DNA from 3 places in the Xanthomonas sontii genome. Region 1 is predicted to be linked to each of the others. Evidence: predicted binding sites of a transcription regulator. Region 1 holds the regulator's gene; each other region holds the start of a gene.

Region 1 (3,275 bases):
CTGGGCCTGCTGTCCAAGCGCCTGCCGATCGCCGCGCTGGACCCGCTCGAGGAAGGCGGCGTGATCGCCCTGATCGGCCCGACCGGCGCCGGCAAGACCACCACCATCGCCAAGCTGGCCTCGCGCTTCCTGGAGCGCCATGCCGCCCGCGACGTGGCCCTGGTCACCACCGACACCATCCGCGTCGGCGGCCGCGAACAGCTGCACAGCTACGGCCGCCAGCTCGGCATCGCCGTGCACGAGGCCGACAGCGACGCCGCGCTGCAGCAGCTGCTGGAGCGCCTGGCCGACTACAAGCTGGTACTGATCGACACCGCCGGCATGGGCCAGCGCGACCGCGCCCTGGCCGCCCAGCTGCACTGGCTGCGCGCCTCGCGGGTGGTCCGATCCTTGCTGGTCCTCCCCGCCAACGCCCATTTCTCCGACCTGGACGAGGTGGTGCGCCGGTTCGCCGGCGCCGACCCACAGGGGGTCATCCTGACCAAGTTGGACGAGACCGGGCGGTTCGGCAGTGCCTTGTCGGTGGTCGTGGACCACCGCCTCCCCATCACCTGGGTGACCGATGGACAGCGCGTGCCGGACGACCTGCACCGCGCCAACGCCGCCAGCCTGGTATTGCGCCTTGAAGATTTGCGGCGCGCTGCCGATAAGCCCTGTACTCCGGAGCAGACCCATGCCGTCGCGTGACTACGTCAATCTGACCAATGCCTTCCCCCTGTCGGCGACGCGCAGCGAACCGCTGGGTCCGGTGCGCACCATCGCCGTGACCGGCGGCAAGGGCGGCGTGGGCAAGACCAACATCTCGGTCAACCTGTCCATGGCGCTGGCCGACATGGGCAAGCGCACCCTGCTGCTGGACGCCGACCTGGGCCTGGCCAACGTCGACGTGTTGCTCGGGCTGACCCCCAAGTTCACCGTGGCCGACCTGGTCGCCGGGCGCTGCACCCTGGAAGAGGTGCTGATCGACATGCCCAACGGGCTGATGGTGGTGCCCGCCGCCTCCGGCCGCCGCTACATGGCCGAGCTGCCGCCGGCCCAGCACGTCGGCCTGGTCAACGTGTTCTCCGAGCTGCAGCGCGAGCTGGACGTGATGATCGTCGACACCGCCGCCGGCATCACCGACAGCGTGCTGACCTTCTGCCAGGCCGCGCAGGACGCGGTGGTGGTGGTCTGCGACGAGCCGGCCTCGATCACCGACGCCTACGCCCTGATCAAGGTCCTCTCGCGCGAGCGCGGCGTGGACCGGGTGCAGATCGTCGCCAACATGGTCCGCGACCTCAACGAAGGCCGCCTGCTGTACGACAAGCTCAGCCGGGTCTGCGAGAAGTTCCTCGGCGACGTGTCGCTGAACTACCTGGGCTGCGTGCCGCAGGACGACTGGCTGCGCCTGTCGGTGCAGCGCCAGCAGCCGGTGGTCAAGGCCTACCCGTCCAGCCCGTCGGCGCAGGCGATCTCCGAGATCGCCCGGCGCACCGCACGCTGGCAGGCGCCGACCGCCCCGCGCGGCAACGTCGAGTTCTTCGTCGAACGCATCATCCAGCGCGGGGTGGCCGCATGAACGCCGCCGCCCACTACCGCGCCGTCCAGCGCAACAGCGCCAACGACTACATCACCCAGCACTCGGACCTGGTCCGGCGCATCGCCCACCACCTGGCCGCGCGGCTGCCGGCAAGCGTCGAGATCGACGACCTGATCCAGGCCGGCATGATCGGCCTGATCGAGGCCTCGCGCAGCTACGACGCCGAACAGGGCGCCTCGTTCGAAACCTACGCCTCGATCCGCATCCGCGGCGCGATGATCGACGAGATCCGCCGCGGCGACTGGGTGCCGCGCTCGGTGCACCGCCGCGCCCGCGACGCCGCCTCGGCGATCCGCAAGATCGAACAGAGCACCGGCCGCGCCGCCGCCGCCAACGAAGTGGCCGCGGCGATGGACATGCCGCTTCCCGAATACCTGCGTTTGATGGAAGATGCCGCCCGCGGCCAGGTGCTGAGCCTGGAGTCGCGCATCGAGGACCATGGCGAGCTGGATACCATCGCCAAGGGCGGACCCAATCCGCAGCAGATGCTCGAGCGCAGCGAATTCGGCCGCGAGCTGGGCAAGGCCATCGCGCAGTTGCCCGAACGCGAGCAGTTGGTGCTGTCGCTGTACTACGAGCAGGAATTGAACCTCAAGGAAATCGGCGCGGTGCTCGGGGTCAGCGAGTCGCGCGTGTGTCAGATCCATGGCCAGGCCACGGTACGGTTGCGCGGACGCCTGAAGGCGTTCGAGGTCGCCGATGCCGGTCTGGAAGACGAAGAATAGGAACCCTTAGGAGTCAGTGGTGAACAAGAACATGCGGATTTTGATCGTGGACGATTTCTCGACGATGCGACGCATCGTCAAGAATCTGCTCGGCGATCTGGGCTTCACCAACACCGCCGAGGCCGAAGACGGCAACAGCGCCCTGGCCGCGCTGCGCTCGGCGCCGTTCGAGTTCGTGGTCACCGACTGGAACATGCCGGGCATGACCGGCATCGATCTGCTGCGCAACATCCGCGCCGACGACAAGCTCAAGCACCTGCCGGTGCTGATGGTCACCGCCGAGGCCAAGCGCGAGCAGATCATCGAGGCCGCGCAGTGCGGCGTGAACGGCTACATCATCAAGCCGTTCACCGCGCAGACGCTGCAGGAGAAGCTGGGCAAGATCTTCGAACGCCTGGGAGCGACCGCCTAAATGGAAGCCACCGCCGAACGTACCGCCCTGATCGAACGCCTGCAAGGCGCGCTGGACGCGCTGGAGAACGGCGACGAGGCCGGCTGGCGCAGGGAGATCGACACCCTCGCCGCCTGGCGCACGCGGCCGATGATGCAGGGCCTGAGCCGGCTCGCGCGCGATCTGGGGCAGGCGCTCGGCGAACTGCCGGTGGTGCCCAGCGAGGCCGGCGAGCTGGACGACGCCTGCTCGCGCCTGGACCACGTGGTGGAGATGACCGAACAGGCCAGCCACCGCACCCTGGACCTGGCCGAGGAATGCCGTGCGCTGGCCGACCAGCTCGCCGCCGGCGGCCTCAGCGGCGACCAGAGCGAGATCCTCGACAAGATCCGCCACAACCTCACCGAAATGGCCCTGGCGCAGAGCTTCCAGGATCTGACCGGGCAGATCATCCGTCGCGTCGCCGGCATCGTGCGCCGCGTGCACGAAGGCTTCGGCGCGCTGGGTCTGCCGCCGAAGGAAGAAAACAAGAAGGCCGACGGCAGCCTGGCCGGCCCGGCCCTGCCCGGCCTGGACCGCC
Region 2 (3,275 bases), 1.2 Mb from region 1:
TCGCCCAGCCGTATCAGGGCGTGGTCGCCGCCTTCGTGGCCGTGCAGGTCGTTGACGCGTTTGAAGTGGTCGATGTCCAGCAGGGCGATCAGCAGCGGTTCCTGCGTGCGCTCGGGCGTCGCTGCAGCCTCGCGCGCCTGCAGCCAGGCGGTGACGTAGCGGCGATTGCGCAGGCCGGTGAGGGCGTCTTCCTCGCTCTGGCGACGGATGGTGGCGGCGAGCTGTTCCAGTTCGCGGTGCTGCGCCTGGATCTCCTCGTTCTTGCGCGCCAGTTCCGCGTTGATGCGCCGACGCGCGCGGCCTTCGCGCACCTTGAGCAGGAAAAAGCCGGCCAGCGCCAGCAGTGCGGCGAGTAGACCGTAGAGCACGCTGCGCTGGCGCTGCGCGCGCGCCTGCAGTTGCGCATACGCCGCCTGTTCGGCGGCACGGGTGCGGGCAAGTGCAGCCAGTTCGCTGTTCTTGCGCGCCAGGTCCACCGCCGATTCGAGCTCGGCGATCCGGGTCTTGGATTCGACGTTCACCGCCTTGTCGTTGACCGCCTTGTACTCGCGCATGAGGGCAAGCGCCTCGCGGTCGCGGCCGAGTGCGTCGAGGTTGTCGATCATGCGCGGGTACAGTTCCAGCCGCCGGGGGACGTTGTCCCACTGCGTGAACATCTGCCGCGCGCGCTCGAACGCGGCGGCCGCGGCGTCGCGTTGGCCGAGATCGGCCAGAACGTTGCCGAGCGTGGAATAGACGATGCCTCCCTCGCCATGATCGCCGCCTGGCGCCGCCCCCTCCAGCATCGCGGCCGCTTCGCGCAATAAGGGCAACGCCTCCCGCGGGCGATGCTGCAGCGCGAGTAGGTTGCCCAGGTTGTTCAGCAATCCGATCAGCGACGTCTTGCCATCGGCACGTCCCGCCGCCAATGCCTGCCGGTAGATCGCTTCGGCGCGCTGCAGTTCGTTTGCGCCCTGATAGGCCGTGCCCAGGTTGTTGAGTATGTCCGCGCGCGTCAGGTCCTTGTACGGCATCGCATCGTAGGCAGCGAGCGCACGCTGGCCGTAGGCGATCGCCTTTTTCCATTCGTGGGCATAGATGAACACGCCGGTGGCGTTGTGCAGCATGGAGACGTCGTCGGGCTTGCCCAGTGCCTTGACCACACGCTCCGCCTCGAGCAGGGCGGCGATGGCATCGGGCATGCGCCCCTGCTGAGCCGACACCAGGAACACGGTCTGGTTGGCCTTGTATTCCACCGGATCCGGATGCCGACGTACTCTGGACAATGCGATGCGGGCGACCCGCAAGGCGTCGTCCTGCGCACCCATCTTGTAGTAGGAGCGGGCCAGCAGTCGCCACAGCTCGGCGATGTGCGGATCGTGCGGCAGTTCCGTTTCCAGCCGCCGCATCTCGCCTTCGAGCTGCGCGATGCGGAGCGCGTCGCGCGGCCGCCAGATCTCGGCATTGAGTTGCGTGAACAGGCGCACCCGCTGTTGCGGCGACAACGGCTGGGCGAGCAGCGCCGAGCCGATGGAGACCACCCTGTTCGGCTGGCCCGCGGCGGCGGCCGCATCGACCAGTTCCAGGCCGAGCGCGATCGAGCCTTGCTTGTCGGCCGCGGCGTCCCAGGCCGGCATGCCCATCTGCAGCGCGGCCGCCGGGTCTGCGGCACGCACCGCCGCCACGCAGGCCGGCAACGCCTGCGCCGGTGCGCACCGCTGCATCGCGGCCGCGTGCGCCACCGCGGACGATACCAACACACTCCCGCACAGCAGCATCCCGAGCGACTGCAAGATCAAGCGACTGCGCACTGCCGTTCTCCCCAAGATGCCGCAGCACACGCCGGATCCGTGAATGCGGCGGATATCGTCGCACTCTGGTCCCACGCACGCCGTTGCCGGCGTGCAACAACGCCGACCCGTGCAAGGCTATCGGCCACACGGGCAATTTCTTGAGCTCCATCCCATGCAAGAAGCCACGTTACTCACGCTACGCCTGCATGCGCTTTTACCCGTGGGACCGCAACTAGCCCCTCTCCCACCGGGAGAGGGGTTGGGGTGAGGGTCCGAGCACGCAGCACATCCATGCATCCCCCAACTCCGCCCCCCAAGCCCCATCACGGCGGCGTCAGCTGCCTGAGTTGCGCGTCATCGGGAAGCGTCTGGACGCGGTAACGCGGCGGATACAGCGGCGGCTGGGGCTCCATCAGGTCGCCAAACGCGGCAACAGCCTCGTCCCAGGACACCAGGACGACCGCGTCCTCCTCGGCGTCGTCGCGCGGGACGACCAGGGCGATCCGGTCGGCTCTGGGCAACAACGTATCGACGCCCTTGGTCCAGGTGCAGAGCGAAAACTGCCGCGCGCCGTCGTCGCGCTCCTGGTAGACGCTGAACGATGCGACGAAGATGTCCTGCTCGGTCGCGTCGTGGAGCTTGTCCAGCGCCGCCTTCTGATCGGCATAGGCAGGCGCGTCCAGCAGCCGGCGCAGGTCCGCCTGGCGCTGGCGATGCTCGGGCGACGCCAGCGCGAACGGCACCATGCGGCGCGCCTCGTCGTAGGTGAACACCAGCGCGGAGACGTTGCGGCCCTGCGCGGCCGCTTCCACGCTCAGTTCCAGCATCGCGCCGATGGCGGCGGCGTCCCGGTCGCCCACCACCAGCAGGCAGTCGCGCGCCGGCAGCATGAACAGCGGATTGCCTGCCACCGGAACGCGATACAGCACGTCGGGCAGCAAGGCGCGGCTGGTGTCGTAGGCATCCTGCCACGCGCCGCGGAATACGCCCGGTGCGACTTCGACGAAATGGTCGGCGGTCGCGTCACGCAGATTGTCGCGGGCGATCGCCAGGCCTTCGTCCAGGGTGATCCCCCATGCCGCGCGCGGCCCCTGGAATAGCGTGGAGATCGTGTCGGGCAGATCCAGCGCCAGCAGCTCGACGCAATCCTCGGCGATGTCGCGCCATGCATATGGGAATGGCGCATCGAGGCCTTTCTCCAGCAGGTGCTCCAGCCGCAGCTCCTCGAACATGCCGCGATTGCGGATCACCGGCATCAGCGTCGCGCGCACCTCGTCGAATGTCTTTTCCCGGCCACTCTCTTCCTGCGCGTTGAGCGAGGACGTCACATAGGCGCGCAATGCCTCGGCGCGGCCTTTGCGCGTCGCGGCCCTGTAGGCCTGATAGGCGTTGTGCAGATAGATGGTGTAGCCATTGCCGCCGACCAGTCGGAACGCGTCGGGCTGATAAACCAGATCCTCGCGATAGCCCCGCGCGCGCAGGGCGTCGGTGTACAGCCTGGCG
Region 3 (3,275 bases), 1.7 Mb from region 1:
CGGCCGCGCGCTGGGAAGTCGTCTTGATCATCTGCAGTTCCTGGAGGACCCGGGGGAATCGCCAGCTTGCTCGACCCGCCCGATCCTGTCGCTTGACAAGTGAATTTCGGATTGCGAAAATAATTTCGAAATTTCATGCCAAGACTCCGCCCGGGCGCTCGATGCGTCAAGTTGCGGCGCAACATGCGTGGGCGGTTGACGATCCGTGGTTTCGAAACCTCCGAAAGACGCGTCATCGCCTGCTGGGAGTTGCGTAGGCGCGAGGCCATGCCGCGCCATCGCGCGATGTCCGTGCTTGGGGCGGCGCCTATCGCGAGGCACGTGGCGTCGCGTCTGTATCGCCAGGTAGACGAACGCGGCCGTGCGCGGCGATGTCAGCCGTGCTGGCAGACAGCGGCATGGCGGCATCGATACCGTGATGCATGGCTCGAACGACCCGACAGACGCCGCCCCCGCCGGCGCAGACATGGTGGCAAGCACTCTCGTTCAAGCGCACCGCCGCCGAGGTCTCGGCAGTGCTGGTGGTGATCGGCGCGACCTACGGCTTCGTGCAGTACGTGGAGGTCAAGCCGCTGCAGCGGCAGCTGGCCGAGGCGCAGGCCGGTGCCTGCGACGCCAAGGCCGCGGCGATGTCGCTGATGCTGAGTCTGTTGCCGGGCGAGAGCCGCACCCTCTTCGATGGCGCGCTGACCATCGCCAATCTCACGCCAGCGCAGGACGATGCCAAGGTGCGGCTGCGGATCGCGCCGCTGGGTGCGGCCGCGGTCGACAAGCTCCAGCCGGTGCCGGGAGACCGCTTTCTGGTGCAAGTGCCGGGCCGTGGCCGCTATGCGGTCTACCTGCGTTCCAGCAGCGCGCAGTTCGTGGAGCTGTCGATCCTGCGGCAACCGTGAGCCGGTCGCTGGCGCCGGCACGCCATTCAAGAAATCCAGCGCATGGCCGCCATTGCGGATAGCGGAGCCGTTTCGCCGAAGCGGCCGTCCCTCGGGGGAACGCGCATGCTGTCCTTGCCACGTTTGCTGGGCCGCCACCTGGCCAAGTTCCTGTCCAAGCCGCGCCGCCATGGCTCGCAACTGCCGACCAGCCCGCCGCAGCTGTTGCGTGCCACGCTGCGCAAGGGCGACGTGTTGCTGGTCGAGGGCAACAGCCGCTTCTCCACCGCCATCAAGTACCTGAGCCAGTCCACCTGGTCGCACGCGGCGCTGTACATCGGCGACCACGTGGACGCGCTTCCCGGCGAGGAAGCGCCGCTGTTCTGCGATGTCGACATCAACGTCGGCGTGCGCCTGGTGGGATTGAGCGAGTTCGCCGGCCTGCACACCCGCATCTGCCGTCCGGTCGGGTTGAGCGTGCAGGAGATCGAGACCGTGGTGGAGTACATGGTCTCGCGGGTCGGCAACAGCTACGACCTGAAGAACATCTTCGATTTGGCGCGCTACCTGATCCGCACGCCGCCGCTGCCGTCGTCGGTGAAGCGGCGCTTCCTGGAGCTGGGCAGCGGCGAGCCGACCCGGGCGATCTGCTCGACGTTGCTGGCGCAGGCGTTCGGCGCGATCCGCTATCCCATCCTGCCGGAAATCGACCAGGCGCCGCCGACGGGAAGCGATGCCGGAGAAGACGTGGAGATCCTGCATCCGCGCCATCACAGCCTGACGCTGCCGCGCGATTTCGACGTCTCGCCGTACTTCAACGTGGTCAAGCCGCGCTTGCAGCAGGGCTTCGATTTCCATCGCCTGGTGTGGGAGCCGCACGCCGCCGGCGTGCCGTCCGCGAGCGCGCCGATGGATGCCGCACTGGCCTGACGGAAGCCGGCTGCAGCGTGAAACTGTGGTGCGCGTTGCTCTGGCGAAGCACTTCGCAGTTCAAGTTCGAGCGCGCGCTGGCCGATACAAAATTCCGTTCTCTGCTTTCTACGCCATGAATCCCATCCAATTTCTGCGCCGCCATATCGCCAATCTGCCCATGGCGCGCAAGTTCATCGTGCTGTGCACGCTGATCGCGCTAGGCGTGATCCTGCTCGCCGTTGCCGCGGCGCGCCTGCAATATCTCAACCTGATCGATGCGCGCAAGCAAAGCGTCAAGACCCAGGTCGACATGGGCCTGAGCGTGATGCAGCACTACGCCGATCTGGCCAAGCGCGGCGAGATGACGCAGGCGCAGGCGCAGGCAGCGGCCAAGGGCGCGCTGGCCGACATGAAGACCAACGGCGGCGTGGACTACTTCTTCATCGTCGACCCGCAGATGCGCATCGTCATGCATCCCAAGCGCGCGGTCGGCACCGACATGAGCGGCTACAGGAGCGATGCCGGCGAGTACGTGTACCGCGACATCCAGACGGCGGTGCGCAGCGGCGACGGTTTCAGCTACTACACCGCGCCCAAGCCCGGCAAGTCGGTGCAGCTGCCGAAGATCAGCTACGCCGCGCTGTACCCGCAGTGGAACTGGGTGCTGGCGATGGGCGTGTATGCCGAGGACATCCAGGCCCAGGCGATGGGCTTCACCAAGATCCTCACCGTGATCGGTGGTGGCCTGGTGGCGCTGGTCGTGGGCCTGTGCTGGCTGATCGCCGGCGCCATCGTCGCGCCGCTGCGCGGCGCCACGCGCACCGCCGAGGCGATCGCCTCCGGCCGTTTCGACAATCCGATCAAGGTCGAGTCGCGCGACGAGACCGGGCAGTTGATGGCCAGCATGCAGCAGATGCAGACCCAGTTGCAGCGCTTCAACGGCGAGATGCAGACCCTGGTGCGGCTGCAGCAGGGCGAGGACATCAGCCACCGCATGCCGGAGGACTTCCCCGGCGACTACGGCACGCTCGCGCACGGCATGAACACGGCGCTGTTCGAGCACCTGGACGCGATCGTCGAGGCGATGGCGATCATGGACGAGTACGGTCGCGGCGACCTGCGCCGCGACATGCGCCGGCTGCCGGGACAGCGCGCCGCACTGCACGAGGCGCTGGACGTGGTCAAGGCCAACCTGTCGGCGGTCAACGGCGACATCGCGCGGCTGGCCGACGCGGCCGCCCGCGGCGACTTCACTGCACGTGGCAACGAGGCGCGCTACGCGTTCGCGTTCAAGGAAATGGTGGAAGCGCTGAACCGGCTGATGCGCCAGGCCGACAGCGGCCTGGCCGACGTCGGCCGGATCATGGGGGCGATCGCCGATGGCGACCTGTCGCAGCGCGTGGACGTGCGCTACGAAGGCGCGTTCGGCAAGCTCGCCGACGCCGCCAACCGCACCGCCGAGCAACTGACCGGCATCGTGCAGGGCATCCA

The links. The regulator FliA, encoded in region 1, starts transcription of late flagellar genes. The targets are predictions, from matches to a motif close to TAAAGTTTNNCNNNCNNNGGCCGATAA.
Region 2: the regulator FliA is predicted to act here: its motif matches at 1,908-1,934, upstream of RAB70_RS19165 (GGDEF domain-containing protein).
Region 3: the regulator FliA is predicted to act here: its motif matches at 1,864-1,890, upstream of RAB70_RS07035 (methyl-accepting chemotaxis protein).

Annotation. Positions count from the first base shown of each region.
Region 1 covers NZ_CP132342.1:3,366,188-3,369,462, forward strand. The annotation lists gene flhF (flagellar biosynthesis protein FlhF) at 1-687, shown strand, start outside; gene RAB70_RS14180 (P-loop NTPase) at 674-1,558, shown strand; gene RAB70_RS14185 (RNA polymerase sigma factor FliA) at 1,555-2,304, shown strand; gene cheY (chemotaxis response regulator CheY) at 2,324-2,716, shown strand; gene RAB70_RS14195 (protein phosphatase CheZ) at 2,717-3,275, shown strand, end outside.
Region 2 covers NZ_CP132342.1:4,548,674-4,551,948, forward strand. The annotation lists gene RAB70_RS19165 (GGDEF domain-containing protein) at 1-1,736, opposite strand, end outside; gene RAB70_RS19170 (hypothetical protein) at 2,096-3,275, opposite strand, start outside.
Region 3 covers NZ_CP132342.1:1,654,351-1,657,625, forward strand. The annotation lists gene RAB70_RS07020 (IclR family transcriptional regulator) at 1-31, opposite strand, end outside; gene RAB70_RS07025 (hypothetical protein) at 423-893, shown strand; gene RAB70_RS07030 (YiiX/YebB-like N1pC/P60 family cysteine hydrolase) at 999-1,802, shown strand; gene RAB70_RS07035 (methyl-accepting chemotaxis protein) at 1,936-3,275, shown strand, end outside.